DNA from 3 places in the Shewanella sp. 30m-14 genome. Region 1 is predicted to be linked to each of the others. Evidence: predicted binding sites of a transcription regulator. Region 1 holds the regulator's gene; each other region holds the start of a gene.

Region 1 (10,896 bases):
TATTGAACCTGTTTCGACGGCCAATAAGAGTGCTTTCAGGTGTAGTGAGTTCATAGGCTTATATTAATTCAGGTACGCACTAAATTATGATTCATTTTCGATATCATCAGTTAAAGGCACTATACGTTCTTATCTTGAGTTAATCACGTCAGACGGATGTATTCATACTTAAATTGAGAGCCTGACATTAGATCACATATGGCAAATTATTATGAACAGAAAACGAATGAGTAGAAGCACTAACAAGAAATGGGGCATTTCCAAGCTAGCAATCAAACCTGCACGGCCCAAATGAAGGCACCAATTATCCGGTGTAGATACAGCCGTGACCGTCCATGACATGGACGTCATGGCCGAGCTTCCAAGGATGGATTTGTTGCGTGTCACGGCAGTATCTGCACATGCACCCGCTGCAGGCGATTGGTAACGGTGAAACGACAATTGAGAACTCGCTTCCCCGTAGCAACTACTCAAAAAATGTAATCAACCTTCATTCGAAGGGCAACCAACTTTGGGGCATAAATAAGCGAAGCCTGATCTGTATATTCACTCAAAAGTCCCTCCTCTCATCGAATTCCCATCCGGAGGCCTTATCTAAGCTTAGTAAGTTCTGATGTTTGACAAAATATCAGTTAACTTCAGCCACTATTCAATAACGAGTTTCACATCGCTGGATTTATTTCATTTGAAACTGGATCCCACAAAAAACAATATAACTGGTTATTACTTGCACTCAAAAAAATACTGTATATACTAACAGTTACTGTATAGAAAGACAGGGTTAACCATGAGACCACTTACACCGCGCCAAGCTGAAATTTTAGAGCTAATTAAACGTAATATTGCTGATACTGGCATGCCACCTACCCGTGCCGAGATCGCTAGACGTTTAGGTTTTAAGTCAGCCAATGCTGCTGAAGAACATTTAAAAGCCTTAGCTAAAAAAGGCTGCATTGAAATTATGCCGGGCACGTCTCGCGGTATTAAGTTAACCCAAGAAGACACTGAAGATGCAGATTTAGGTTTACCCCTTATCGGCCAAGTTGCTGCAGGTGAACCGATTCTTGCGCAAGAGCATGTCGAGCAACACTATAAAGTCGATCCTGCCATGTTCAAGCCATCAGCAGACTTCTTACTCAGAGTCCGTGGTGACAGTATGAAGAATATTGGCATACTAGAAGGTGATCTACTGGCTGTACACAAAATACAGCAAGCACGTAACGGCCAAGTGGTTGTAGCACGCGTTGAAGATGATGTTACCGTTAAGCGTTTTGAGAAAAAGGGTAACAAAGTTTTCTTACATGCTGAGAACGAAGAGTATTCACCAATTGAAGTGGATCTAGCAAACCAAAGCTTAAGTATTGAAGGTTTAGCCGTTGGTGTGATCCGTAATGGAGACTGGCAATGAACAAACTAATGGGAACGAGTCCTCGTCACCCTGGACTGTGGCAAGATATGCCATCGACCAATATGGTGAGCAGCACGAGTAATGACATCACGACTATGGTGACCCAAACTCAAGGGCGTGATGAGCTGAACCAGATCAGTGCTCAGCTTTCACAATTGAGCCAACAGGGTCGCTGGATTGTACTGATTAGCCCGCCGAATATTGGCTACAAGCAGATGCTAGCAGCTGCGGGTGTAAGAATGGACCGCATTTTACTGGTTCATGCTAAAGATGAAGTGGAAACACTTTGGGCAATGGAAAAAGCCTTAACAAGCGGTACCTCAAGTGCGGTGATTACTTGGACCAACTCTTTAGATGCTCGTGACAATCGACGCCTACAAATCGTTGCCAAAAGCGCTCGCGCTGTTGGCATTGTCATTGAACATTCGATTGATAACACAAATAAGCAACAATCTTGTCGCTCAATCAATATGCAGGATAGTGCTTTTGGTCAAGCCTCCCTGTTTGGTGCTGTTCATTAAGCAGAACATCTCCTCGCTTTCTAATACATGATGACTAGGAGGTGCGTTTTAGTAAGCGCCTTCTAGTACAAACGATTTTCTAAAGCCCTCATTCGAGGGCTTTTTTATTATCAATAATTGAAAAAGTGATCTTGATCAATATTTAAACACCAAGTAGTGTAGGAAGTCATAACAACGATATTTTGTTATATCCGAGCGATTTAGTTGTCGGTCTTTGCTCTGGGATTAGTCCTGAATTTGAAGCTTAGACTGAGATTGGCCTGATATATTTCAGCCGTATGTGCCAACGTGGTTACACCAGCAGTGAATAGCACTGAATACAATAGCCTGTGTCGCGATCCCATTAATTGCGACTCGATAGGCAAGCCACTCGCGCACTTTGAAGTCATCGTTGCTTTTTTGGGAACTGAAGAGTTTACATAGAGCAGAGACTTACTGTGTGACTCTTCTTTGTCTTGTGGACAGAGGAGAAGTCTAGTGAAGCAATTGTTGTATTGTGTGCTGGCGTTGCTATTTTCGCCCGTACTTGTTGCATCAGAAATGCCGCTTAATATGACAGAGGGTGTTACGGATATCAGTGGGCGGGTTTACAACCTCCATATGATTATTCTCTACATCTGCTGTGCTATTGGCATCGTGGTTTTTAGCATCATGATTTACGCTATGATCAACCACCGCAAATCAAAAGGCGCAGTCGCCGCCAACTTTCATGAAAGTACTAAAGTCGAGATCCTTTGGACTGTTGTACCTTTTATTATTCTTATACTTATGGCTATTCCCGCAACCAAGACATTGATTGCTATGGAAGATCCAAGTAATGCTGACCTCACCATCAAGATTACCGGCTCACAATGGAAATGGCATTACAGCTATTTCAACAAAGATGTTGAATTTTTCAGTCTGCTTTCTACCCCCAGAGCGCAGATAGATGGCGAAGAAGCAAAAGGTAAAAACTACCTTTTAGAGGTAGATAAGCCACTGGTACTACCGATTAATCGTAAAGTACGTTTCTTAATGACTTCAGATGATGTTATTCACTCCTGGTGGGTACCCGCATTTGCCGTTAAAAAAGATGCTAATCCAGGATTTATTAATGAAGCCTGGACCCGCATCGACAAACCGGGCACTTATCGTGGCCAATGTGCCGAGCTCTGCGGTAAAGACCATGGCTTTATGCCTATTGTTGTTGAAGCTTTATCAGAAGAAGATTTTGATGCTTGGCTGATTGCACAACAACAAGCCGCCAGCAATGCCGAAGTGGCAGCAAAGGCTGCCCTATCGCAAACGCTAACAATGGAAGAATTAATGGCGCAAGGCGAGCAAGTCTACCTTGCACGTTGCGCTGCCTGCCACCAGCCTAATGGTGCTGGCCTACCTGGCGTATTCCCTTCTCTTATTGGCAGCCCGCTTATTAAAGGGCCTGCTCAGCTGCATATCGATATTGTATTAAATGGTAAATCGGGCACTGCTATGCAGGCGTTTTCTAGCCAGTTAACTGCAACTGAAATTGCTGCCGTAGTGACTTATGAGCGCAATGCCTGGGGCAATAACTCAGGCGACACTGTTCAAGCAGCCGACGTAAGCTCAGATACGACCACGCCAGCAACATCGGTAGATACAACCCCAGCGACTCCAAGTGCAATACCTGCGACCTCACCTGCAACACAAGCTGAGGTTAATCAAGATACAACCTCAGAAACCAAAGCTGATGACGAGGTAACTAAAGAACTAACAACGGCACCATTAGGTGACCTAGCCATGAATGAACTCCTGACCATGGGGGAAAAAGTCTATATGACTAGCTGCGCGGCTTGTCATCAAGCAGCGGGGACAGGCCTACCTCCAGCGTTCCCATCATTAGTGGGTAGCCCAATCATCAAAGGCCCTGTAGCCGCTCACCTTGATATTGTTATCAATGGTAAACCTGGTACGGCAATGCAGTCATTTAGCGCGCTACTTACACCACAACAGCTTGCTGCAGTGGTGACTTATGAGCGCAATGCCTGGGGTAATAACTCTGGTGATGCCGTTCAGGCTTCTGATGTTGATGGTCACGGAAAGTAAGGGATTAACATGAGCACAATTACACAAGACTCACCAGCCGCTAACGACGTGAGCCATGATGACCACCACCATGGCGCGCCAAAAGGTATTATGCGCTGGCTGTTAACCACTAACCATAAAGATATTGGCACCCTCTATCTTTGGTTCAGTTTTATTATGTTTTTAACCGGTGGCGCGATGGCAATGGTGATCCGCGCAGAGCTATTTCAGCCCGGATTGCAATTAGTCGAACCCAACTTCTTTAACCAGATGACCACTGTTCACGGTTTAGTGATGGTATTTGGCGCTGTGATGCCGGCCTTTACAGGCCTAGCTAACTGGCTAATTCCGATGATGATTGGTGCTCCCGATATGGCGCTACCGCGAATGAATAACTGGAGCTTTTGGATCCTACCTTTCGCATTTGCCATTTTGTTAAGCTCACTTTTTATGGAAGGTGGCGGCCCCAATTTCGGCTGGACATTCTACGCACCACTATCGACAACCTATAGCCCTGACAGTACCGCTCTATTTGTATTTGCAGTTCATATCATGGGGATTAGCTCAATCATGGGCGCGATTAATGTGGTCGTCACTATCGTCAATATGCGTGCCCCCGGTATGACTTGGATGAAGCTGCCGTTATTTGTTTGGACCTGGTTAATTACCGCCTTTTTACTTATTGCGGTCATGCCTGTGCTCGCTGGCACAGTGACTATGGTACTCACCGATAAATACTTCGGCACTAGCTTTTTTGATGCCGCCGGCGGTGGGGATCCTGTCATGTTCCAGCATCTTTTCTGGTTCTTTGGCCACCCTGAGGTGTACATCATGATCTTGCCGTCATTCGGTATCATCTCGGCAATTGTGCCAGCCTTTAGCCGTAAGCGCTTATTTGGTTACTCATCGATGGTTTACGCCACTGCGAGTATCGCCGTTTTGTCGTTCCTGGTGTGGGCGCATCACATGTTTACTACGGGTATGCCGGTATTTGCTGAATTGTTCTTTATGTATTGCACCATGCTGATTGCAGTGCCGACAGGCGTAAAAGTATTTAACTGGGTTGCGACCATGTGGCGAGGTTCTATTACCTTTGAAACTCCCATGTTATTTGCGGTGGCCTTTATTATCTTGTTCACCATAGGGGGCTTTTCGGGACTGATGCTGGCGATCACTCCTGCTGACTTCCAATACCATGATACCTACTTTGTGGTGGCGCATTTTCATTATGTATTGGTGACTGGAGCAATATTCTCCATCATGGCAGCGGCCTATTATTGGCTACCCAAATGGACCGGCCATATGTACAGCGAAACCTTAGGGCGCTGGCACTTCTGGTGTTCGGTAATTTCAGTCAACGTGCTGTTTTTTCCAATGCACTTCTTAGGCTTAGCCGGAATGCCAAGGCGTATTCCTGATTATGCTATCCAGTTCGCTGATGTGAACCAGATTGTATCGATCGGCGGCTTCGCATTTGGCCTTTCGCAGCTGATCTTTTTAGCCGTAGTGATTAAGTGTATTCGTGGTGGTGAAAAGGCTCCAGCCAAACCATGGGAAGGCGCCGAAGGATTAGAATGGACCATTCCTAGCCCTGCGCCATATCACTCATTTACCACCCCGCCAGAGGTGAAATAAAGATGACTGAGATGAAGCGTAACGCCAATCGCAAATTGCTCGCCATGCTAATTATTGGCGCTGTGGGCATGTTTGGGTTTGGTTTTGCGCTTGTTCCTTTATATGACGTGCTGTGCGACGCATTGGGTATTAACGGTAAACCCGCAAGTACCGCCAGTGTTTATCAGCCTGTCGCAGTGGATAAAAACAGAACCATAACGGTTGAGTTTGTGTCTCAAGTGCAAAGCGACATGCCTTGGACATTTAAACCTCAGGTTAATACCATGCAAGTGCATCCCGGTGAGCTTATTCGTACTCATTTTGTCGCTACGAATTTATCGGCAGAGCATATTGTGGGGCAGGCTATTCCGTCTGTTTCTCCCGGACAGGGGGCGGCATACTTTAATAAGACGGAATGCTTCTGTTTCAATCAGCAGGTATTGCAGGCTAACGCTGCAGCCGAGCTACCACTCATCTTTTTTGTGGATCCCCAATTGCCGGATTCAATCTCGACCCTGACCCTCTCTTATACCCTCTACAACATCACCGACAAGGGCTATGTAGTAAGTGCCACAAGTAATGTCGTGGAGCAAGGAGCTGCACAATGACAACTGAACATATAGATGAAAACTACTCCAGCAATAAAAACGTCGCTGTGATTAACACAGTCACTAAAACTGGGGCTAAAGCCGTTACAGGGCAAGGAGCGGCTAAATGACAACTGAACATAAACACGAAAACTACTACGTACCAGAGCAAAGTGCGTGGCCCATTATTGGCGCGATAGGTTTATTTCTTATCGCCTTTGGTGCTGGAAGCTATGTCTCTGAATTAAAAACAGAAGGCGGCAGTGGTGGCTATATTTTGCTAGCTGGTATTGCGGTTATCATTTTCATGATTTTTGGCTGGTTTAGAACCGTTATCGCCGAATCTATGGCAGGGCTCTACTCCAAACAGATGGATCGCTCCTTTAGGCAAGGAATGAGCTGGTTTATCTTTTCTGAAGTCATGTTCTTTGCAGCTTTTTTTGGCGCCTTATTTTATGCCCGAATTATCGCAATACCTTGGCTTGGCGGCGCCTCAAATAATGAGATGACCCATGAAGTATTATGGCCAATGTTTGAAGCTGCTTGGCCCTTACTGACAACGCCAGATGGCAGCCTGACCCAAGCGATGGACTGGACAGGACTACCGCTCTACAACACCTTAATTCTTTTGACCTCTTCGATAACATTGCATTTTGCTCACGTAGGGTTAGAAAAAAATAAGCGTACCGCGTTAACCGTTTGGCTAGCGATAACCATTTTACTTGGGGTAGCGTTCTTATTCTTGCAAGTGGAAGAGTATGTCCATGCCTACCAAGAAATGGGGCTGACATTAAATTCAGGCATTTACGGTAACACCTTTTTCTTGCTAACCGGCTTCCATGGCATGCACGTTACCCTAGGAACGGTATTCCTTATGGTGTTGTTTTTACGAGTGCTTAAAGGGCACTTTACCCCAGATAAGCACTTTGCTTTTCAAGCAGGGGCTTGGTATTGGCACTTTGTCGATGTGGTTTGGCTGTGCTTGTTTTTCTTTGTTTATGTGCTTTAACCACTCATATTGCCGATATTAATACGATCACATAAACAATAATGTCATCAGTAGGGTCTGGAGTTAGGTGTTATGACTCCCGTCCCTAATGCCACCAGCAGTAACAGCACCACGAGTACAGAAAAGAGGACTCGGCGACCTAAGAATTGACTCATGGGGATACTCTTTTCTCCTTTCACCATAATAAATAGGGCTCGACCTAAATTAACCAGTATGAATAGCAGTAGCAGTACGAAAACTAATTTAAAGACAAACAAAGCAGACATGGCGCTTCCTCGCGTTAAGATGAATCTTGCTTGGTTATTTATTGTGCTTTCTACTGTGATTGTGTTTTCTATTTTGGTCAAGTTAGGTTTTTGGCAGCTTGAAAGAGCTCAATATAAGGCTCTCTGGCAGCAACAACTAACAGATAGACAAGCAGCTTCTGTATTAAACTATTCGCAACTGCTCAGCCTCCCTAAAGATGAGCCTTTAACAGGGTTTAAGCTAAAAACGGCGGTGACTCCCATCTCAACCAATGTTTTCTTGCTCGATAATCAAGTCTATGAGGGTAGAGTAGGCTACATTGCCTTACAAGCTTTGCAGGTCAGTGCATCAGAGCCATGGTTGTTAGTTGAACTCGGCTTTATCTCAGCGAGTATGGATCGCTCTAAGCTACCAAACGTAACAGCGATTACCAATCCTATAATGCTAGAGGGGCGGGTTTACCAAAAGCAGTTTAACCCGATGAGCTTTGATCTGATGGCTGAAGCTGGTTGGCCCAAACGCATCCAAAATCTCAATATCCCACAGCTGTCTGAACAACTTAATCAATCGCTCTCCGGCGTCGTATTACAGCCGAGTAATCTTGACAACCCATACCCTCATCCGTGGCAACCAATCCCGTTATCGTCGCAGAAGCATCAAGGTTATGCCGTACAGTGGTTTGCAATGGCAGGCGTATTTATATTGATCATGGGCTATTTATTTTTTCGCATGTTAAAACAACGATATAACAAGTAATCATATTGCTCTATTGCTAACGAGGGTTAGACGATGTAGGTTAGAAATTAAGCTCCTAGCCGTAATGGGAAGACTTAATTTTAATCATCAAATTTGATGGATTTTAGTAAGATAAAGAGGAGATGGAATGAACTCCCCCCAAAAAAGCGGCAAAAAAACACTGATACTGTTATTACTGGCTTTTGTCCTGCCTGTGATAGCGGCAAAACTGGTGCTCAGCTTTGACCTGTACCAAGGCGGAGCCACCAATAAGGGGCAATTGCTCGATACCGATACCAGCTATCAGAATCTAGCTATGGTGAATCCACTGCCCCATGAATGGCAGTTGCTCTACCTACTTCCTAGCCACTGTAATGCCGTCTGCGAAGATAGGCTCTATATTCTGCAGCAAAGTCATACCGCACTGGGTCGACATCAAGACCGTGTTCATACCATTATTTTGGTTAATGAGCACAGTGATACGACTGTACTCGACGCCTTTGATTTTGTAACCGCAACCCCCTCTAAAGCACTTAGCCAGCTGCTTGATCAGCAAGAATTAGTGATAGTCGATCCCTTAGGTAGCTTAGTGATGAGCTACCCAGTAGCTGAAGATCATCAAGCACAAATAATGCAAGGCAAAGCCTTAGTGGCTGACCTACGTAAGTTACTCAAACTATCACGGATTGGCTAAGGAGACGTTTGATATGCAGATTAAGTCGCTATTGAAAGTCACATTAGTGTTTACTTTATGCGTGATTCTGATGGGAGCATATACTCGACTATCGGATGCTGGTCTTGGCTGCCCAGACTGGCCCGGCTGCTATGGCATGCTCAAAGTCCCTACCCAAACTCATGAGCTAAACCAGGTGCAACAAGCCTTTCCAGAACATACAGTTGAAGCAGATAAAGCATGGCTTGAGATGATCCACCGTTACATTGCCGGTGCCTTGGGTTTATTGGTATTACTCATCTTAATCCTCAGCCTTAAGACTAAGGATACGCCTAAGAAACTGCCTATGTTTATTGCAGCGCTTATCATCTTCCAAGCTGCGCTCGGCATGTGGACAGTGACGATGAAACTGATGCCGATTATCGTTATGGCACATCTATTGGGCGGGTTTGCACTGTTCTCGCTGCTGTTATTACTTTATCTACGCAGTAAACCGCTTAGGATCCCTGGTGGTGATGCTCCTGCACGAAAGATGGCAGGCTTTGCCGCCATCTGCATTGGAGTTTTGTTACTGCAAATTGTTTTAGGTGGCTGGACTTCATCAAATTATGCCGCGCTGGCCTGCACCACCTTGCCATTTTGTGAGGGAAACTGGGTTGACAATCTGAGCTTTGCTCAAGCCTTTTCGCCATTTCAAGGTGAACACGTCAGTTATGAATATGGTGTTTTAGACTATTCAGCCAGAATGACCATTCATGTTGCCCATCGTATCGGCGCTGTGATTACCGCGGTCATGCTGCTGTATTTAGCCTTCAAGCTTATTCGCACCGCTAACTCAAACATCATGCGTAATACCGCATGGCTATTAGTCGCTTTGGTCATTGTGCAAGTCGCACTGGGGATCAGCAACGTCGTTCTGCACCTACCACTGGGCATCGCGGTTTCTCATAATGGCGGCGCTGCACTATTACTACTGACGTTAGTTTTTATTAATTACGCCTTATGGCGCAAAGCATAGGGGCCTTTTATGACAACCAATAATGCCCTTTTCATTTCGCAACACAATATCGAGAGGTTTCACTAATGCAAAAACCAATCGCACTCCAGCAAGACCACTCGACGCCGCTTATTCAATGGCGCGCTTATTACGAAATGACCAAACCTAAAGTCGTGGCACTCATGTTGCTCACCGTACTCGTCGGCATGTGCTTAGCCGTACCAGGCGCTGTGCCCATCGCGCCCTTAATTGCGGGCATGGCAGGGATAGGCATGATGGCAGGTTCCGCTGCAGCCTTTAATCATCTTATCGATCGTCGTATTGATGGCTTAATGGCTCGTACCTATAACCGCCCGCTGCCTAAAGGCCGAGTATCGATAGCAAAAGCACTGACGTTTTCATTTGGCCTTGGGATCCTTGGTTTTGTCGTACTGTACGCCCTAGTTAACCCATTAACAGCATGGCTCACCTTTGCAAGTTTGATAGGTTATGCCGTGGTTTATACCGCCTACTTAAAGCGTGCGACGCCACAAAACATTGTGGTTGGCGGCTTAGCGGGAGCCATGCCACCATTACTTGGCTGGACTGCGGTTACCGGCGAATTTCACGGTAATGCACTGCTGCTTGTCATCATCATTTTTGCTTGGACTCCACCGCATTTTTGGGCGCTAGCCATTCATCGTAAAGCCGAATATGCCAAGGTCGATATCCCTATGTTACCTGTGACTCATGGTGTCGAATTCACAAAAACCTGTATTTTCCTCTATACAATTTTGTTAGCCATCGCCTGCTTATTACCCGTATTAGTAGGCATGTGTGGTCCGGTTTATTTGGTGAGTTCAACATTGCTGAGCGCTGCTTTTATCTATAAAGCTTGGCAACTTAAGTTTCACGAAGCACCCGGCATGGCGATGCAGCTATTTAAGTTTTCAATCTATCATCTGATGCTACTGTTTATCGCCTTGCTGGTTGATCACTACTTGTGGGTATAAGCCTGTTTGCATAACCATTTGACGATAAGAAATATTTACAGCTGTTATTAGGTATTAATGCGCTAGGAGAA
Region 2 (10,896 bases), on a different contig from region 1:
TTAGCGATATGAGCGAATTACATTATTTATACGGCAAGCCAACTTCCACTGCCGATCTGCGTACCCATAATAGTGACTTTCAAGTGCAAGAGATTTTACCTTTCGCACCGACAGGCGAGGGTGAGCATCATTTGCTCCACATCCGTAAAGACGGACTCAATACTCTTGAAATAGTCAAGAGGCTATCGATCTTTGCGCATGTACACCCAAAAGAGGTGACATATGCAGGTCAAAAAGATAAGCATGCAGTGACAGAACAATGGTTTGGGGTGCGTATTCCAGGCAAAGAAACGCCAGACTGGCAGCAGCTAAATTGTGAGCAAGTTACAGTACTTAGCGCTGCAAGACACAGCAAAAAGCTACGGATTGGCGCACTAGCAGGCAATCGCTTTACCCTGATTTTACGTAATGTTAGCGATATTAATGATGTGATTAGACGTATTGACTTAGTTAGGGAACAAGGCGTACCGAACTATTTTGGTGAGCAACGTTTTGGGCATGATGGTAAAAATTTAGTGTTTGGTCGCCAGATGTTTACAGGCCGTAAAGTTAAAGACCGTAACAAGCGTAGTATGTATCTGTCTGCAGTACGCTCAAACGTGTTTAATGTTGCTGGTTCAGGTCGTTTAGCGCTGCACGGCACTAAACCCTTAGCGGGTGATTGTGTCATGCTTGCTGGCAGCAAAAGTTACTTTGTTGCAGAGCAGTGGGATGAAACATTAATAGAGCGCCTAAATAATAAAGATATTCAGCTTTCTGCACCATTATGGGGGCGTGGCTTACCGCTTGCTCAGGGAGAAGCCGCTCAGTGCGAGGCAGACGCTCTTGAGTCACTCGCAATTGATAAAGACGGTTTAGAGCATGCAGGTCTTAGCCAAGAGAGACGTGCTTTGTTACTTGAGCCACAACATCTGCAATATCAAGTAGATGAAGATACCATTACCCTTAAATTTGCATTACCATCAGGCTCTTATGCAACCTCGATACTGCGTGAGCTGTTTCAGTATCAAGATGTTCAAGAAGTCGCGCGTCAACAGATGCTCGCTGAACAAAGAAGCGCTGAGGCTGAGCAATGAAGATTTTGATCAGCAATGACGATGGTGTAAATGCTGAAGGTATTGCTGCGTTAACCGCAGCATTGAGCCAAATAGCAGAAACATTGACGGTTGGACCTGATAGAAACTGCTCTGGTGCGAGTAACTCGTTAACCTTGACCAATCCACTACGACTGAATACCTTAGATAATGGTTTTATTTCAGTGAGTGGCACGCCGACTGATTGTGTGCACTTAGCAATTAGAGAGCTGTATCAAGATGAACCCGATATGGTGGTATCTGGTATTAATGCGGGTGCGAATATGGGTGATGATACTCTGTATTCAGGTACCGTTGCCGCTGCAATGGAGGGGCGCTTCTTAGGCTTTCCAGCCATTGCTATCTCATTAGTTGGTCATGAGTTGAAACACTATGATACCGCGGCTCATTATGCGTTAAAAATTGTTAAAGCTTTGCAAGAGAGCCCTGTTGCACAAGATAAAATCTTGAATATTAATGTGCCAGATCTTCCTTTGGATGAAGTCAAAGGCATTAAGATAACCCGCCTTGGTGCACGGCATCGAGCCGAAGGGATGGTGAGAACCCAAGATCCTGCGGGCCGAGAGATTTTTTGGTTAGGGCCACCAGGTGATGAGCAAGATGCGAGTGAAGGAACTGACTTTTATGCCGTTGCCAACGGCTATGTGTCTATCACGCCGCTCACTGTTGATTTAACGGCATTTGAGCAAGTGAGTGCCTTAGAGAACTGGCTAACTCAGATCCACGATTAATTGGTGCACGACCTTGTTTACATGGGGCGTGCTGAAATTAATGAATTGCCCAATAACAGTATCATCACTGTTCGAATAAATGACATTTTGGACTATTGGAATAACAGAAATATGAACCCAGTCGCCTCAACATCAGCATTGAACCTTGCAAGAAGTTTGTTTGAGGCAGGGATCCGTAATGAAGCGGTACTACTGGCAGTGGCAAACACCCCGAGAGAGCAATTTCTCGATGCGGCTCTGGGTCACAAAGCTTATGAGAATACGGCGCTGCCTATAGGGCAAGGGCAAACGATTTCTCAGCCCTATATTGTTGCTAAAATGACAGAGATCATCTTGCAAACTAAGCCAACAAAGGTGTTAGAGATAGGAACTGGCTCAGGTTATCAAGCTGCCATTTTGGCAAAATTAGTACCGCAGCTGTTTACTGTGGAGCGGATCAAGAGCTTACAGATCCAAGCTAGGCAAAGATTAAAAAGGCTCGACTTACACAATATCGCTTTTAAATATGGTGATGGTTGGCAAGGATGGCCGAGTAAAGGCCTTTATGATGCAATCATGGTTACTGCTGCAGCAAGCTCAATTCCCGAGGCATTGGTCTCTCAGTTAGTTGACGGTGGCATCTTAGTGATCCCGGTTGGGGAAACCGCGCAGCAGTTATTAACAGTGACACGTCGTGGTGATAAATATTCGTCTGAAGTCGTTGAAGATGTTCGTTTCGTGCCACTTATTAATGGCGAACTTGCATAGTTTTTTTCCATAAGCATTAAACAGTGAAATAGGTTGATTTGGGGTGATGAGTTAATAATGAGGTTGGTATGTTTGTTAAGTGTCTGCCTATCACTGGTGCTATGTGGCTGTAGTTTTCAGGCTGATAGGCCCGCTCCTGTGGAGTCTTTGAATGGACCATCAACGCCGTCGATCAGTAAAGGATCGATAACGGCAAGCCGTTATGTGGTTAAAAAAGGCGATACTTTATATTCAATCGCATGGGGATCTAATAAAGATTTCGTTGATATTGCTAAGAGCAATCGTCTACCAAAGCCTTATACCATCTACCCTGGACAAGTTTTGAGCTTAAGCTCTAAAAAATATGTTACAAATAGCCAAAGTGTTAAAAAAACAACTAATTCAGCGCCTAAAAAACCAGTTAAGTCGAGTAAAGGCGATTCAAGTCAACAGGTTAGTGTTAAACCTGTATCTGTAAGTCCTCAGAATGAAAGGTCAAAAAAACAGCTTGATCCTAATCCTAAGCCTGCGTATTCTGTTACAAGCAGTCAACAAGATGCTAACAGGGTTGTCCACAAGCCAGCCGAGCTTCCAAACAAAGTAAGCAAATGGTCATGGCCTGTAAAAGGAAAAGTGTTTGGTACTTTCTCTGCCAAAGAGCAGGGAAATAAAGGAATAAAGATCGCTGGAAATCGAGGTGATGCGATTAAAGCAGCTGCAAGCGGTAGAGTTGTTTATGCTGGTAGTGCACTTCGAGGGTACGGTAATTTGGTTATCATCAAACATAGTGATGATTATCTCAGTGCTTATGCTCATGCAGATAAGATCTTAGTTAAAGAAAAGCAGGCTGTCACGATTGGACAGACTGTAGCGACAATGGGTAATACTGGTACTAATCGGGTCATGCTACATTTTGAGATCCGCTACCATGGTAAGTCAGTAAACCCTTTAAAATTTTTGCCTAAACAATAGTTAATGTTTGTTAGGTTGCCAATTTGGCGGATCGGAGGATAGTAACGTGCAGTAATTTATTTAGAAATTCGGGAGAGATATTATGGGCAGAGTAAGTAATGCCGTTGTAGCAGATAACGCTAAAAGTCAATCTGCAGATCAGTTAACGAATAAAGATACTAAACAAGAGATCAAAGAAGCTGAACTTGAGCAGCAAGTACAAGATGATCTACAAAAAAATCTAGATGCGACTCAATTGTATCTAGGCGAAATTGGTTTTTCCCCCCTCCTCAGTGCTGAGGAAGAAGTCTATTTTTCACGAAAGTCCTTAAAAGGCTGTGAGAAATCTCGCAATCGTATGATTGAAAGTAACCTCAGGCTAGTCGTAAAAATTGCTCGTCGATACAATAATCGTGGCTTAGCGCTGCTAGATCTTATCGAAGAAGGTAATTTGGGCTTGATCCGTGCCGTAGAAAAATTTGACCCCGAGCGTGGTTTCAGATTCTCAACCTATGCAACATGGTGGATTAGACAGACGATTGAACGAGCAATCATGAATCAGACTCGTACTATTCGCTTACCTATTCATGTTGTCAAAGAGCTTAATGTTTATTTGCGTACAGCCAGAGAGCTCGCACATAAGCTGGATCACGAACCGACAGCAGAAGAGATCGCTGACCAACTCGATTTACCGAGTGCAGATGTTAGCCGTATGCTCAAGCTCAATGAAAGAATTACTTCTGTCGATACACCGCTAGGTGGCGAAAGTGATAAAGCCTTATTAGATGTACTTGCTGATGATGACAACGTAGGGCCAGATTATAAGGTTCAGGATGAAGATATGTCTAAGTCCGTTGTTAAGTGGTTAGATGAACTCAATACTAAGCAACGAGAAGTGCTAGCGCGCCGATTCGGTTTGTTAGGTTATGAGCCGTCAACTCTAGAAAATGTAGGCAAAGAGATTGGTTTGACTCGTGAAAGAGTACGTCAAATTCAGGTCGAGGCGCTTAAGCGCTTGAAGGACTTACTGGGGGCGCAAGGCCTTTCTGTAGAAGCAATCTTCAGAGTGTAATCTAGAATGTAATCTAGAGTATAAAAAGTAAGGGTATAAATAAAAGCGCAGCTGATTATCAACTGCGCTTTTTTAGTATCTCATGTTTGGCGTTTAGCGCACTTTAGCTCAGCGCACTTTAATTTAGCCATATTGAAGCAATATGGCGACTGAGCACTTCAAACAATTAAAGTGTCAACTTCTTAAGGTTGTATAGATAATCTAATGCTTGTCTTGGCGTTAATTCATCCGGGTTTAGCTTGGCTAATGCTTCCAAAGCGGGAGATGGCGCCGGTGCTGAAAAGCTCATGCTTTGCTGTAAAGGCTGCTGAGCATTATTGGATTGATTATCATGATCGCGGCTTTCTAACTGATGCAACTTATGCTTTGCGGCGCTAATCACACAATTAGGCACACCGGCAAGCGCAGCTACCTGTAGGCCATAACTGCGGCTCGCTGCACCTTCTTGAACAGCATGCATAAATACAATGTTATCGCCATGCTCGACGGCATCTAAATGCACATTCTCCACATTAGATAATTGCTCTGGCAGTTGAGTTAACTCAAAGTAATGGGTGGCAAATAGCGTCATTGCTTGTAAGTGTGTAGCCAAATACTCTGCAGCAGACCAAGCAAGTGAAAGACCATCGTAAGTTGAAGTTCCACGGCCAATTTCATCCATCAACACTAAGCTGTTAGGGGTCGCGTTATGTAAGATGTTGGCAGTTTCAGTCATCTCGACCATGAAAGTTGAACGGCCAGAGGCTAAATCATCAGATGCACCGATTCGGGTGAATATTCGATCTACAGGACCAATAACGGCATGCTCTGCTGGAACATAACAGCCAATATGTGCCATTAGGGTAATCAATGCGACTTGGCGCATATAGGTAGATTTACCGCCCATGTTTGGACCTGTCACAATTAACATCTTGCGTTGATTGTTTAAAGTCACAGGATTGGCAATAAATGGGCTTTGGCTGACTTGCTCTACCACTGGATGGCGACCCGCTTCTATTTGGATCCCTGAAATAGTTGATAGCTCTGGGCAGTGATAGTTCAGGCTCTCTGCACGCTCGGCAAAATTACATAGCACGTCTAATTCAGCAGAGGCTCTAGCAAAATCTTGTAACTCATGTAATTTAGGCAAGATAAGATCAAACAGTTGTTCCCAAAGCTGCTTTTCAAGCGCTAACGCTTTACCTTGGCTAGATAATACCTTTTCTTCGTGCTCTTTAAGCTCAGGGATAATATAGCGTTCAGTGTTCTTGAGTGTTTGTCTACGTTGGTAGCTTAGTGGTACCAAGTCAGACTCACGGCGACTGACTTCGATATAGTAGCCATGAACGCGATTGTAGCCGACCTTTAACGTAGAAATTCCTGTCTGGTGTTTTTCTCTAGCTTCAAGCTCATGAAGGTAATCGGTTGCGCCTTCACTGAGTTTACGCCATTGATCGAGCTCTTCGTTGTATCCTTCACGGATCACACCACCATCACGAATTAGCATCGGAGGATTATCGACTACGGCGCGTGATAGTAGCTCAAGTTCATCGGGGAACTCACCAATCACTTGCGATAGATATTTAAGGTGTGCAGCAGTAGCTTGAGTCAACGTTTGTTGCAACTGGGGTAGTAATGCGAGCGCTTGACGTAAGCGAGCAAAGTCTCGTGGACGGGCATTGCGTAGGGCAATACGTGCAGTAATTCGCTCAATATCACCAAGGGCTTTTAAATCTTCCGATAGCACTTCATAGTGACCATTACCCAGCAACTCTTCAATCGAGGCCTGTCTTGCACGAATAATATCATGGTCACGAAGTGGCTGATGTAACCAGCGCTGCAGCATACGACTGCCCATAGGCGTAACAGTGTTATCGAGCACGGAGGCGAGGGTGTTTTCTCGCCCACCTTGCAAGTTCACCGTTAGCTCTAAGTTACGACGCGTTGCAGCATCTAGCACTATGCTGTCAGATTGATTAAAACGCACAATCGAGTTGATATGTGGTAGTGCGGTACGTTGAGTATCTTTGACGTACTGCATTAAGCAGCCTGCAGCCTGGAGTGACAGTCTCGCGTCTTCGATGCCAAAGCCTTTTAAATCTTTAGTGCCGAACTGATTGAGCAGTAATCGATGGCAAGTGTCGTAGTCGAACTCCCATTCTGGTCGGCGTCGAGTGCCATTCATTGCAGCGATTAGACTCATTTCAGAGAAGTCTTCGCTATAGAGTAATTCAGCGGGGTTGGTCCGTTGTAACTCGGCTTCAAGCGCTTCAGTATTGGCAAGTTCAGTAATGACAAAACGACCTGAAGCAACATCTAAAGTTGCATAGCCGTAACCGGTTTTACCCTGGTAAAGCGCTGCAAGTAAGTTGTCTTGTCTTTCTTGCAGTAGGGCTTCATCGGTTAAGGTTCCAGGGGTAACGATACGTACTACTTTACGTTCAACCGGTCCCTTAGAGGTCGCAGGATCGCCAATTTGTTCGCAAATCGCTACCGAAACACGAAGTTGCACTAGCTTGGCCAGATAACCTTCAACCGCATGATAGGGCAGACCTGCCATCGGAATCGGGTCTCCACCACTTTTACCTCGTGCGGTTAATGAGATCCCTAGTAGCTCAGAGGCTCGTTTGGCATCCTCATAAAAGAGCTCATAGAAATCGCCCATACGATAAAAGAGCAACATGTCTGGATGTTGGGCTTTTAACGTCAAATATTGACGCATCATTGGGGTATGTTTTTCTAAGCTTTGCGGATCAATAGCGGTCATCGATTTGTTTTGCCTGTGATTTACTGTGGCGGCTAAAAGCGCCTGAAACAATATTGGCGCTAATCTTAACAATATTTTGTCTAGATTAGGCGGAATTCTTACAGTGTTTCAGCAATAAATTACTGTGCAAAAATGCTAGATGCTCCTAAATGATTGATTTTAAACTTTTTGTAAAATATTTTTACACAGCACTTGATACTGTATGATTGTACAGTATACTAGTTTCATATTGAGGCTCTAGCCAAGGCTAAAATGAGTCGTCACCAAATGAAAATTCAGTGCCAATACCGTGTAGCACTGTGATCCAGAGGATATCAGAATGAAGATAGATCCAAATAAAGAGAAAGCACTGAACGCCGTTTTAGGTCAGATTGAGAAGCAGTTTGGTAAAGGCTCAATCATGAAGCTAGGTGAAGACCGTTCAATGGACGTAGAAACGATTTCTACTGGCTCATTATCTTTGGATGTTGCTTTAGGTGCAGGCGGATTGCCTATGGGTCGTATCGTTGAAATCTACGGTCCAGAGTCATCAGGTAAAACAACACTGACCCTAGAAGTGATTGCAGCAGCTCAGAAGCAGGGAAAAACCTGTGCCTTTATCGATGCAGAGCATGCTCTAGACCCTATTTATGCTAAAAAGCTAGGTGTTGATATCGATAACCTACTTTGTTCTCAGCCTGATACAGGTGAGCAAGCACTAGAAATTTGTGACGCATTAACACGCAGTGGTGCTGTAGATGTTATCGTCGTTGACTCGGTAGCAGCATTGACACCAAAAGCTGAAATCGAAGGTGAAATTGGTGACTCTCACATGGGCCTTGCGGCGCGTATGATGAGCCAAGCGATGCGTAAGCTTGCTGGTAACCTTAAGCAGTCAAACACTTTGCTAATCTTCATTAACCAAATTCGTATGAAAATTGGTGTTATGTTTGGTAATCCAGAGACGACAACGGGTGGTAACGCTCTTAAGTTCTACGCTTCAGTTCGTCTAGATATTCGCCGTACTGGTGCGATTAAAGATAGAGAAGAAGTGATCGGAAACGAGACCCGTGTAAAAGTGGTTAAGAACAAGATTGCTGCGCCATTTAAACAAGCTGAATTTCAGATCCTTTATGGCCAAGGCATTAACAAAACTGGCGAGCTCGTTGACTTAGGTGTTATGCATAAGCTAATTGAAAAGTCAGGTGCCTGGTATGCCTATAAAGGCAATAAGATTGGTCAAGGCCGTGCAAACGCAGGTAAGTACTTAATCGAAAATCCTGCAGTGTCAGATGAAATCGAAACGACGCTACGCGCTATGCTGTTAGGCAAAGGTGAGAAGGTTACTGCTGAGGCTGCCGATACAGCCGGTGACAACGTTGACTTAGAGACTGGCGAAGTATTTTAAGCCCACTCTAAATGCATAGCTGAGCCTTTCAGCTATGCATTTCGCGGTTGCGCTATGAGTTTTATTCCACGATGAATAACTCTGTGCGCCGCGACCATTCTCGTAAGAGAGCTCGACTAGATCACCCATCCAAGATTTCTATTTTCTGCAACTAAAAACTCTTCGATAGCGACAAACTCATTGCGTCATGATATTCCCCATTGCGCAACTGTGTTTATGACGAACTACAAACGGCTACATTTGATGCGCTAGCAAGTATTTAGCAGATTCCGTTATCTTCTTATATTGACTCATTCAAGCTTCAGGGCGCTAATTTCTTAGCCACTACACAGTTTTGTATCAACAGGGCTGGTTGTTAGCCATGACTCTGCTTATAATGCTATCCATAAAAATTTATCACTCAGCTCTTTTGGAGCTATTTGCACAACCTAATTCAGGACGGTTTCATGTATCAAACCACTGCAGCACTGCGAAGTGCTTTTTTGGAATATTTCCGCACAAATGGTCACCAGGTCGTTGATAGTAGTTCGCTCGTTCCTGTGAACGATCCAACCCTACTATTTACTAATGCGGGTATGAACCAGTTTAAAGATGTGTTTTTGGGTGCTGATAAGCGTAGTTACTCTCGTGCAACTTCTTCACAGCGCTGTGTACGCGCGGGTGGTAAGCACAACGATTTAGATAACGTTGGCTATACAGCTCGTCACCATACTTTCTTTGAAATGTTAGGTAACTTTAGCTTTGGTGATTACTTCAAAGAAGAAGCGATTAACTTTGCATGGACTTTCCTTACTGAAGAATTAAAGCTGCCAAAAGAGCGTCTTTGCGTCACTATTTATGAAACAGATGATGAAGCGTTTGAAATCTGGAATAAGAAAATTGGCGTTGCAGCAGAAAACATTATCCGCATCGGCGACAATAAAGGTGCAGCTTACGCATCAGATAACTTCTGGCAAATGGGCGACACAGGTCCTTGTGGACCTTGTTCTGAAATCTTCTATGATCATGGCGATCATATCTGGGGTGGACGCCCTGGTACACCTGAAGAAGATGGCGATCGCTTTATTGAGATCTGGAACATCGTATTTATGCAGTACAACCGTCAAGCTGACGGTGAGATGAAGCCACTGCCTAAGCCATCTGTTGATACTGGTATGGGTATTGAGCGTATCGCTGCCATTATGCAGGGTGTACATTCAAACTATGAGATTGATATTTTCCAAGCGTTAATCAAGAAAGCGGCCGCTATTCTTGGTGTAACAGATCTTGAAAACAAATCGCTACGTGTGATTGCTGACCATATTCGTTCATGTGCCTTCTTGATTGCGGATGGCGTTATGCCGTCAAATGAAGGCCGCGGCTATGTACTGCGTCGTATTATTCGTCGTGCAGTCCGTCACGGTAATAAGCTAGGTGCAACTGAAAGCTTCTTTTATAAGTTAGTGCCAACACTCATCGAAGTGATGGGCGATGCAGCGAAAGGCTTGCAAGAGACTCAAGCTATTGTTGAGAAGTCGCTTAAAGCTGAAGAGGAGCAGTTTGCTCGTACATTAGAGCGTGGGCTAGGTATTTTGGATGCCGCGCTATCAGCATTAACAACTGATGTTTTAGATGGCGAAACAGCATTTAAGCTTTATGACACCTATGGCTTCCCTGTCGATTTAACTGCTGATGTTTGTCGTGAGCGTGAAATCACTGTCGATGAAGCTGGCTTTGAAGTGGCAATGGCGGAGCAGCGCAGTCGCGCACAGGCTGCGGGTCAGTTTGATACCGACTATAACGAAGGTTTAAAAATTGACGAACAAAGTCGTTTCACTGGTTATACCGAGCTTAATAACCAAGCGACAGTAACGGCTATCTTCACATCAGGTGAAGCAACAGACGCTATTGCGGCAGGTGATGAAGCGGTTATTGTACTCGACAACACACCATTTTATGGTGAGTCGGGCGGTCAAAGTGGCGATAAAGGTATATTGATTGCAGAGGGAGTTGAGTTCACTGTTACTGACACACAAAAGTATGGTCAAGCAATTGGACATATCGGGCGTGTTATCACTGGCGAGCTTAAAACCGGTCAGGCATTAACCGCTAATGTTGATAAGAAGCTACGTCATAGAACAGAGCTAAATCACTCAGTTACCCACCTTTTACACGCAGCGCTACGTCAAGTACTTGGTACTCACGTGACT
Region 3 (10,896 bases), on a different contig from region 1:
CGTTAGCATATCAGTTACATTATACGTAGCTGCGCCACCGTAGGTGTAGTTGTACTCAACAGTTGTCACTGAGCTCTTAATATTTACACCAGCAGCTTTAACTGACATAAAATCAGCTGTAGGGAAAATTGGATTAGAAGCGTTTGGCACCTCATCCACTTCAAACGTATCTTGCTTTAGCTGTGCTTGCAAAGCGAAGCTGAAATCACCAAACGCATTACGGTATTGAACAGTTTTATCACCGCGACCAGTACCGTTAATCGCACCGTCTGCTTTATTATATGTGTAAGTACCTGATGCATTACCATCCCATACGAAACCGTAGTTAGTGTTGTAAACTACGTCGTACCATGCGCCCCACTGCTTACCGATAGTGATAGAACCGTAAGTATCGTGGCTAAGACCCACGTAACCTAAACGGTTATTAAGAAAATCACCACTTTCAGACTCAAAAGTACTGTTGCTATTGTAAACAATTTTACTGTCACCGAATGGGTTTACGCCCCACTCTAACTTGGTGTAGGCTTTCCAGCCATCGCTCATCTGACGGGTAAAACCGAAATTAATACGTGAAGCGCCGTTAACTACTTCCGTAGCACCCTGTGTATTGATGATGCGAGCATCGACAAAACCACCGATTTCTACTGCATTTTTATCATCTTTATAGATTTCAATCGCTGATGCTGTTGGCACAAATATAACTGCTGCCAAAGCTGATGCTACTAGAGTCTTTTTCATTTAATTTGCCTAACCTTAATGTTGTTCAGTCTGCTTCATTCAAATCGTCTTCCATTCCGTTGTTTTCTTTCTATCCTGATTACAAATGAGATTATCAAAAGATCTGCAACCACTCAAAGACGAACATCACACTATTCGCTAGATTTTGCACTTAATTAACTAGCAAACACAGAAACGACGAAGGAAAGAACCATTTGTTAACATTTTTTTAGCAGCCCATTAATGCGGTGCAAACTAAATTAACGACATTTGATTTGTGGTAACCTCAGTGAAACTGGTTTTCATAATTGAAAGTATTGGTTCAGCAATAGGCTCTAGTTGCCGAGAAAGGTAGTAATTATAATCAATTAATGCGGATGTATGTGACACTGGTTCTGCCCCATTTAATGTCATCACATATTCAATTCTGGCCCCACGCTTACCGTACTGAGGATCCCCTGTTGTTTCACATAGTTTACGTGCTGCTTTTAAATGGGGAGCAGACTTAGCGGTGTACTCGCTTAGATCTCGTCTAAGCTGTTTTGTAAAAATGAGCTCATTATCGAGTTCACCACGATTCAACTTCTCTGCAGTGTCTCTGAGGTAAGACTCGACAGCTTGTTGCTGAAATAGTCTCTCATAGAGTTCATATTGAACTCGCCTTGCCAACGGCGACCAATCACTACGGACCTGTTCCATTCCTTTAAATATCAACTCGGAATCACCTAAGCTGTTGCGCTTAGTGCCAACATAACGTTTTTTTGAGCCCTCTATGGAGCCCCTTAGTGTGGGCATAAAAAACTGTTCAAAATGAGTTTCAAACTCCAACTCTAGAAAACTCTCTAGCTCAAAATCACTGTTAAGCTTGCTGCTCCATAATTGATTCACTTTTTCTGCTAGCGATTTGCCAGTTTGTTGGACTTGTGCCAGTTCAAAGTCATTTCCCAGCCAAACAAAGGTAGAATCAGTATCACCGTAAATGACCTCATAGCCTTCAGCTTCGATCCAGAGCCGCGTTTGTTTCATGATTTCATGACCACGCATGGTAATTGAACTCGCAAGCCTTGCGTCGTGAAAAACACAGCCGCGCGAACCGAGCACACCATATAAAGAATTCATGATGATCTTTATCGCTTGTGACAAGGGGGCATTATTATGTAACTTTGCGTCTTCTCGTGCCGATGAAAGGTGCTCGATTAACCTAGGTAAAATGGGCTGCTCACGGCTAAACCATGCGCCTAAGAAGCCTTGAACGGCTTTGTCTTGCTGTTGATGACTTGCAAGATTTAGCCCCTCAACCAAGCCTTTAGGATCTATAAGGAAGGTGCGGATAATTGAAGGGTATAAGCTTTTAAAATCGAGCACTAAAATATGGCGGTACAGACCCGGTACCGAGTCCATCACATAACCACCAGGGCTTTCTATGCCATCACTAACAGGTTTACTCGGCGCAACAAAGCCCGCTCTATGCAGATGAGGAAGGTATAGATTGTTAAATGCCGCGACAGATGCACCAACACGGCCAAGCTCTAAACCTGTAAGTTTGGCGCGCTCAATGACAAAATCAAATAACTGGGTCTTCTGAAAAATATCCCAAACTAAGCGGCTATCGGTTAGGTTATAATGCGCCAACGCGGGCTTATCATTTAAAAATAGATCGTTGATTTCATCAATACGATTATCAACATTATGAATCGCTTTACCTTCATCCAGCAGTTGCTGCGCTACAAACTCCAATGAATAGCGATCAAATTGATAAAAAGCGGCCTTAAGCCAATCAATACCATCTAATACGACACGGCCAGGAAGCGACAAGGTTTCGGGTCTAAACTTATCTTCGACCTTCCAACTAAGAGTGTGGTTATCACGGCCAATATTAAGGGTGATGTTATGGTGTTTCGCTCGGCGATAAAGCAAGGCCAAATCAAAAGTGACCACTGACCAACCAATAATAATGTCGGGATCATATTCATTAAACCAGGCAATTAAGCGATGTATTAAATCGGCTTCAGTTTGTGCCCATTCAATATAATCTTGCTCACAAGCTTGGCTCTGTCCGACCATAATGACCTTTTGGTAGACGATACCCTCGACCGTTTGCCCATACAGACCAACTGAGTAGAGTTCGCCGCTAAAGCTGCACTCAAAATCTAAAGAAATTGCTTTGAGGCTTATGCTTGATTCAGTCTTACGCGCGCGGCTTGCAATAAACAGTGGTTGATGTTTAACCGGATCTAAGTCCTCAGCTGCAACTTGTTGTTTGTCTATAAAATGCTCTTGGAACTGTCCCTGAAACTCTGCATCTAATGCAATAAAGCGTTCAATTAAAAATCGATGTTCAGCTTTAACATCGGCTTCAAACAGCTCAATATCGAGATCTTTTGCAGCTCTCACTAACGTGCGTAACTGCCTAGCATCGCTACAATAAAGTCCTGATACGGGGATATTTTGAAAGCTCTTAAGTGAGAGTTCACGACGGCGGATCCCTCTGAGACCAGCGCAGTGTAATAAGCGAGATGCATCAGTCGAATGTATAAAGCAAACATGCTCCTGATGAGGGATTTCAACTGTTATAGGGCCCGTTTGGGTTTGAATAAAATACTGTAAAATAAGGCTGCCCTGCCGGTGGGTGGCATGGCGAGTCAATACTCTACCTTTAATCACTTGCTGCATGCTCAACCTTGAATTCATACTTTATACTCAATTAAATACACTATTAATCACTAAACGCTTCTTAGGCTAAGTAATCACTGTTATTATGTACAGCACTATTTATTAGCTCAGTGCATTCATGTTATCCGCAGACGTTAAAACTCAAATTCGTACTATATATAAGGGCATTTCTGCATCCTTGCCTAACTTTCGTCCTCGTCGAGAGCAAAACTATATTGTTGCGGAAATATCAAAAACGCTTGCTGGAGAATATGACAAGAACCGCCGTATTATCGTGGTAGAAGCTGGCACGGGTATTGGTAAATCACTGGCTTATATTCTGGGCTCAATTCCACTGGCATTGGCCAGTAAGAAAAAGGTCTGTATTGCAACGGCGACAGTCGCACTGCAAGAGCAGCTGCTGCATAAAGACCTGCCTTTTTTTCTGCAACAATCAGGGCTCGACTTTACTTTTGGTTTAGTCAAAGGCCGTCAACGCTATGTATGTTTATCTAAGTTAGAAATGTTAGTTGGCCCAGATAACAGCACCCAAATGGCAATGTGGCAAACCAAGCCAGACCAAAGCCAAGTCGACATGTTAGAAGGTTTATTAAAAGACTATCAAGCAGGCACTTGGAATGGTGAACGCGATACGTTAACTAAGCCACTACCAGATCACCTATGGCAACAGATAGCATGCGATAAACATAGCTGTCATCGCCAACTTGCTAACCATAGAAACTGTCCTTTTCATAAGGCACGTGAAGATATCGATACGTGGGATGTGCTGATTGCTAACCATAGCTTGCTATTTGCTGATCTAGAGCTCGGTGGTGGCGTAATTTTGCCTGATCCCGAAGATCTATATTACATCATCGATGAAGCGCACCACCTACCTATTGTCGCCAGAGACTTTAGTAGCGCACAGTCGACCGTGCGCGGCGCAACTGACTGGCTTGATAAACTGAGCAAGACCACCAGCAAACTGCAAAACCAGATTAAAAGCAACTATATTATCGCGCCCGCGCAGTCGATGCTCGACCATATCGGTGATATTGCGGGTCTACTTAATCAAGTGGCGCAGTTTTGTGACGCGCAATCAGCAAAATTTGATAACCCAGAAAATCGCTTCCGGTTCGAACACGGTAAATTGCCTTCTGCATTATCGGTTCAAGCTGAAAATCTAGCAACGGCATCCAATTTGGCACTAAAGCAATTTAATAAAATGCTTAGCCTGCTAAACGAAGCAATAAAAGATGGCGAGATCCCCAAGCATCAATCAGAAGCATTACTATCTGAAACAGGCTTTATGCTGCAACGGCTTGAGAATTCACAAAAGCTGTGGAAGATGATGGCCAAAGAAGACAGCCCGAAAGGTGCACCTATGGCACGTTGGATTGAGCAACTAACGGGTAAGCAAGCCGATTACCTCTTTAGCGCCTCGCCAATAGAGGTCGGATTTATGCTAGAAAACCTGTTATGGAATAAGGCCGCTGGTGTCGTACTTTGTAGTGCCACATTGCGCGCGTTAAACAACTTCAATCACTTTACTCATCAAGTCGGGCTATCGATTAATGACGGCAGTCGCTATTTAGCTTTAGACTCGCCTTTTGATTTTGAGCAAAACGCGACCCTATTTTTACCTAGAATGGACTGCGAGCCAACGGATGACAAGTATACCGATGAGTTAGCCAAGCATATCATCGCACTGGTCGAAGACGAGATGGCAAGCTTAGTCTTGTTCGCCTCTTATTGGCAGATGGAAAAAGTCGCCGACTTAGTCGAAAGTAAAATTAAAACAGGACTACTGATCCAAGGAACCCTGCCAAGACAAGAAATTCTGAAGCAGCATAAGGCCCGATGTGATGAAGGCAAACCAAGCATTATATTTGGCACAGGCAGCTTTTCTGAGGGTCTCGATCTGCCAGGCGACTATTTAACTAACCTTATTATTACCAAGCTTCCTTTTGCCGTGCCGACCTCTCCCGTAGAGCAAGCACACTCAGAATACATCAAGATTAAGGGTGGTAACCCATTTCTGCAGCTTACGATCCCAGATGCTTCACGCAAACTGGTGCAAAGCTGTGGTAGATTGTTACGTAAAGAACAGGATTATGGCCGGATTTCAATCTTAGACAGACGTTTAGTGACTAAACGCTACGGAAAATCTCTGCTCGACGCCCTGCCACCTTTTCGCCGTGTAATTGAATAGGACGACCATTGGATTTATTTCTCGACCCAAGTAGTTGGGCCATACTCGCATTAGTCGGTTTTATTGCCGGGTTTATCGACGCTGTTTCAGGCGGCGGCGGACTGTTGTCGATCCCGGCATTGCTAACCATGGGCGTGTCACCCCATATGGCACTAGGTACCAATAAGCTAGCCGCGAGTTTTGGCTCCTCAATGGCAGCTTACACCTACTATAAGCAACGCCTATTTTCACCATCATTGTGGTATCACACTTTTATTGCCACCTTTATAGGCGCAGTAATCGGTACCTTTATCGTCTATTTAATAGATAATCAATGGCTTGAAAAATGGCTGCCTATCATGATTATCGCTATCGCGCTTTATACCCTATTTCAGCCTAATGCCATGGGCGATAACAACCACAAGATCCCGACTAAAGCTAAGAGTAAACTAAAACAATGGCTACAAGGCTTGCCATTAGGCTTTTACGATGGTTTTGCAGGTCCTGGTATTGGCGCTTTTTGGACAGTATCAAGCACTGGTCTGCACAAATTGCCTCTACTCTATAGCTGTGGACTCGCCAGAGCCATGACCTTTACCAGTAACCTCACCTCACTGATTATTTTTATTATGTTAGGCAAGGTTCACTTGGTCATAGGTTTATCTATGGGGCTGTGTATGATGGTAGGCTCATATATCGGCGCGCACTCAGCCATTAAATTTGGCCTGCCGTTTATCCGCCCTGTTTTTATCACCGTTATACTCTTAATAGCGGCGCAGTTAGTTTGGAGTGCTTGGTTATGACCACAGATGAGCTCATCAAAAAACTCAAGTTACAGCTAAAACAGTTGGAGCAAGAGGTATTACAGCATGATTCTCGCCTGCCACCAGGGCAGCGTAAAATGATGCAAGATATTGAACGTTTTAATAACGAACTATTTATTCAAGCGGGTGGCCAACTCCAGCCCTGTATCGATCAACTTTCAAAAAGCATTGCCCAACTTGAACAGCTATTAAAAGCGAAGCGCTCGCCTCAAACGATTGTCTCTAGCTGCGAGAAAATTCAAGATAGATTTAGTGCACTCAGACGTGCGCTATTAACAACCGGTATTAATGTTAAGTCAATTGAACAGCAAAAACGCAGCCGAAGAGCTTATGCCATTAAGCGAGGAATTCAGTCCCACAATCAAAGTGGCTTTAGCTGGATAGCCTCAAATGTGATGCAAAATAGCCATCAACTCTATGAAGAACTTAACAAACATTTGAACTGGGCTAAGATTATTGAACAAAAAATTGAAAATTTGCAATCTTCACTTGAAAACTGTCATAGTGCTGACAAAATCAAGCTGCAGAATGAGATCCTTTCGCTGCACAGTCGGCTAGGAAAATGTCGACAAGCTACGAGTTATATCGAAGATCGCATCCAATTATTCGAGCGACCTTTTAAGAGTCAAAATCGTTAAGGAACAAAAATGAAACCACGTCTAACCATTACCGCACTTCTTGCTCTCTGTGGTTCTTCAGCAGCTTTTGCCGCTGACTTCAACATCCCAATGGCTTTTGAATACATCGCAGTTGATGGACAAGAGATAAAGAGTAGCCTATTTAATCATAAGTCAGAGATTGAACTTGATAAAGGCACTCACAAAATCGCTATTCGCTATAACGACTTAGTTGAAGATGATTTTAGCGACAGTGAATCTAATATTAAATCAAATGCATTTATCGTCACGATTGATGTGGATGGTGATTACAGCTACCAATTAAAACCAGCCGATGGTGAGTTTGTTAAAAACCCAAAAAGCTTTGCGAAAGCGCCACAAGTCATTATTACTCGTGAAGACAAAGGCAATGTGAGTTACAAAGTCACTCAAACCGACATCACCGAAGAATCATTCGTGTCCCGATTTTTTAGTGGTAACGACGCCACAGACATAGACGCTGAAGCGGCGATAGTAACGAGTGCCGCGGTAGCCGTCGCATCAACACCTAGCGCCCCAGTTAGCAAACCATCTCCAGCTGCCACGGCAACAATGCCAGCAGTTGTAGGCGCTGCACCAGCGACTTCAGCAGAAGACGCCGCTAAAGCAGAGCAAATGCTACAATACTGGTGGCTACATGCTGATGAACAAACACGTAAAGAGTTCATGAGCTGGGCCATTAAACAGCTTTAACCTTGGTTTTGATCCTACATTGAGTATGATCCCATTGGTATATCACGCCAGCTACTCTAAGCTGGCGTTGCCATCACAGCATCAATTTCCTATTACCAAATACGGCGCTTTATACGAGTACCTACTCAATCAGGGAATTGCAGCACCAGCGCAATTTAACTCACCAACAAAAGCCGATTTCAAATATCTCACGCAATTACACCATCAAAGCTATGTTAAAGACTTTATTTCAGGTGAACTAGACAGCAAACTGATGCGTCGCATCGGCTTTCCGTGGAGCAATTCTTTAGTTGAACGCACCCTCTACTCCGTTGCAGGAACCGCACTTACTTGTAAGCTCGCGATAGAGCACGGCTGCGCAATACATCTAAGTGGAGGTTACCATCATGCCCACCAGCAATTTGGTAGTGGATACTGTATTTTTAATGATCTGACTTTAGCTGCTAATGCTAGCTTACAGCTGGACAATATTGAGACCGTGCTTATTTTTGACTGTGATGTGCACCAGGGTGATGGCACAGCCACTATGGCTCAATCATCAAGCCAGATAATCACTTGCTCTATTCACTGCCAAGAGAATTTTCCAGCACGCAAACAATCGTCCGACTATGACGTAGAGCTCCCCCGCGGCGCGCAAGATAAGCAATACCTAGAAACCGTCAACCAAACACTTGCTTACCTTATACGGCTACATAAACCCGATCTCATTATTTACGACGCTGGCGTCGATATACATAGTGATGACAATCTTGGCCATTTAAATATCAGCATCGATGGCATTTACGCGCGAGACAAAGAAGTTATTGCTCAAGCTAAAACAGCACAAATTCCCATTGCTTGTGTCATCGGTGGCGGCTACAGTAAAGAACCACAACAGCTTAACCTTCGTCATAGTCAGCTATTTATTGCCGCTAATACAATGTGGTAATGTCAGGGTTATCAAGATTCAAATCTGTTTAACACAAGGGGTGTTATATGCAATTAGAAATAAGAAACTACTATGAAGTCTTATTGCTCGAACTATTGTCAGATGAAGGTCTATTGGATGAACTCCCCGAAGATTATCTCGCCGATCTCTGCTGTATTACACTCAATCAACTTCCAGTACGTTATATCAGACACTTAGTCGATACCTACTTTTTTGAAGATTACAACGAACTACAACAGATGAAGGCTGAAATACAGCAAGCGCTAGAAAAGTCGCGGGTGTTTTTAAAAGAGTCTAATAAGCAGTAGTCGCTTCGCAGAGTTTAAGTCACGACTATTCGCACGTATCAAAATATCACAAAATTATCTGAGGTCTTTTAATAATATGGCCTCAGCGAGTTTCCCCCAGCCCCTCAAATACAACACAAAGACAAGCCTTTAGCTTTAGCCCTATTCCTTTAACCTGTGGACATAAACACTAAAGCAACCAAAGCCAAGCCCTAAGAATCATTAGGCTCATCAAACCACCGTTAGATGACACCATCGTAAGTGACCGCAAGCAGGTATCAACAAATTACCCATTGGCTTTAGTAAGCCTCATTATCGTTCATGACGCTTTATAAAAGGCAGGCTATTACAGCTCGATAAGGAGCAGCTTGATATTGAACGAGCAAGACTCTGCAGCATGGATGCTGTAGTTGATGCTGTAGTTAAGCCCTCAGGGATGAGTTCATGGCGTCTTGTGGAGTCAATATCCAGCAGCTAGAACATTCAGAGCCTAATCCAGATACAGGGGCAGGACAAGCTAATCCGATTTTTTACATGAGGTGGTACACACGAATTGTACAAGTAGGGAGTCTAATATAAAAAAGGCGCAATAGAACTGATAACGTTAGTTGGATTAGCACTAAAAAAAGTATGAAAACAAATAGTTATTTCTTAGGTGTTACAAAAAGCGGGGAGTTTTGGAGGCTCCCCTAGAGCCGCACTCCGGCACATGAGTCACTTGCTGCGGTTGCTCCCTTCCCGAGAGAGACCACCCACACAAGCCACCGTTGCTGGAGACGCGAGGTAAGCATCCATTAACTAGTTCAGAAATGACCCAAGTTGGGTTAAGTCGTTAATGTCGCACTATATGTACCACTCATTTATACAATCGACAAGATTTAATGTATTTATGTGAGACCTATCTATTATCAAAAAATAGCTGGACGCTGTTTATTATTGTCCCTACTGATCAAATTTGATAATGTCGCATGACTTCAAGATTAAAGGGCATCAAGTTGGCAAACTACCTGAAAACACATATGAAAACACTGGTTCTACGATGCTTTTATATCCTTATTCGGCACATTAGAAGAGCAAGTTTATGTTGTGTTTCAGCCATAGGTTTTAAAGCAAATTCATTAGCTATTGAGTTATTTCCTGAGAATAAACTTTATGAAAACTCTCTCCTGTCTGGTGAACTAATCAAAGACATCATTGATTTAGAAAGCTCAAAAAGTGATGTTAACCCCGAGCAATATGAGCTTTTAAAAGAGCGTATCCAAAATACCAACGTCTACAAAGAGTTAATGACAAATTACCTTTTATTAGAACTAAAGCTCAATAAACATATGGTTTTCTCTGATACGCAATCAGCAACATTAAGCCTTCATAGAAGGTTAAAAGAAATTTTAGGAGAAAACCCTCCACCAGAAGCAAAGCTTTCAGTACTAAGAAAGTCTGCAATCAAGTCCAAGAAAATAGAGAAAGCTAATTACTTTAAAGTAAGGGACGAGTACATAGAAACTAAGAAAACAGAACTGATAAAGCCTATTGATATAGAGTCAGCCCATTTGACTATCCTCATCACTATGTTTTCAGCTCTATTTCTATGCGGAGGATTTTTATACACCAAATATTTATTCTGGAAACTAGACGTTGAAGTAGCTAAGTTCTTTACTATTTCTGACTATTTGTCGAGTAGTATTGATGTGGTATTTGGAGCCGTTATTGCTACCTTAATATTTTTTGTATTTTTTATCAAAGGGGCTTCTAGTCGGTTACATACAGTGATACACAATGACCAGTACAAAATCGAATCCAAAAGCAAAGACTGGTGGATTTACATTGTCATTCCTATGACTGTGCTATCTATTTTTACTGAGTTGTATACAAATAGCGGTAAAAGTCTGGCAGCTCACATAGCTCTACTTTCAGTATTTGTTTTAATAGAGACTGTCGGTAAAATTAG

What was found. The regulator LexA, encoded in region 1, represses DNA repair genes until DNA is damaged. The targets are predictions, from matches to a motif close to TACTGTATNNNNATACAGTA.
Region 2: a site for LexA is predicted at 7,517-7,536, ahead of recA (recombinase RecA). Genes of this name have one in related genera too.
Region 3: a site for LexA is predicted at 3,466-3,485, ahead of dinG (ATP-dependent DNA helicase DinG). Genes of this name have one in related genera too.

What each region holds. Positions count from the first base shown of each region.
Region 1 is NZ_JBRILW010000003.1:35,697-46,592, forward strand. It holds gene ACVBIU_RS03080 (LysR family transcriptional regulator) at 1-54, opposite strand, end outside; gene lexA (transcriptional repressor LexA) at 788-1,408, shown strand; gene ACVBIU_RS03090 (cell division inhibitor SulA) at 1,405-1,929, shown strand; gene coxB (cytochrome c oxidase subunit II) at 2,407-3,993, shown strand; gene ctaD (cytochrome c oxidase subunit I) at 4,003-5,607, shown strand; gene ACVBIU_RS03105 (cytochrome c oxidase assembly protein) at 5,610-6,194, shown strand; gene ACVBIU_RS03110 (cytochrome c oxidase subunit 3) at 6,301-7,182, shown strand; gene ACVBIU_RS03115 (DUF2909 family protein) at 7,230-7,448, opposite strand; gene ACVBIU_RS03120 (SURF1 family protein) at 7,447-8,184, shown strand; gene ACVBIU_RS03125 (hypothetical protein) at 8,312-8,857, shown strand; gene ACVBIU_RS03130 (COX15/CtaA family protein) at 8,871-9,854, shown strand; gene cyoE (heme o synthase) at 9,920-10,825, shown strand.
Region 2 is NZ_JBRILW010000011.1:135,379-146,274, forward strand. It holds gene truD (tRNA pseudouridine(13) synthase TruD) at 9-1,076, shown strand; gene surE (5'/3'-nucleotidase SurE) at 1,073-1,825, shown strand; gene ACVBIU_RS10375 (protein-L-isoaspartate(D-aspartate) O-methyltransferase) at 1,937-2,572, shown strand; gene ACVBIU_RS10380 (peptidoglycan DD-metalloendopeptidase family protein) at 2,630-3,523, shown strand; gene rpoS (RNA polymerase sigma factor RpoS) at 3,606-4,574, shown strand; gene mutS (DNA mismatch repair protein MutS) at 4,741-7,320, opposite strand; gene recA (recombinase RecA) at 7,640-8,707, shown strand; gene alaS (alanine--tRNA ligase) at 9,154-10,896, shown strand, end outside.
Region 3 is NZ_JBRILW010000019.1:67,713-78,608, forward strand. It holds gene ACVBIU_RS14445 (porin) at 1-738, opposite strand, end outside; gene ACVBIU_RS14450 (DNA polymerase II) at 973-3,408, opposite strand; gene dinG (ATP-dependent DNA helicase DinG) at 3,509-5,581, shown strand; gene ACVBIU_RS14460 (sulfite exporter TauE/SafE family protein) at 5,590-6,363, shown strand; gene ACVBIU_RS14465 (primosomal replication protein) at 6,360-7,022, shown strand; gene ACVBIU_RS14470 (DUF2057 domain-containing protein) at 7,032-7,733, shown strand; gene ACVBIU_RS14475 (histone deacetylase family protein) at 7,759-8,661, shown strand; gene ACVBIU_RS14480 (late competence development ComFB family protein) at 8,709-8,969, shown strand; gene ACVBIU_RS14485 (hypothetical protein) at 9,944-10,896, shown strand, end outside.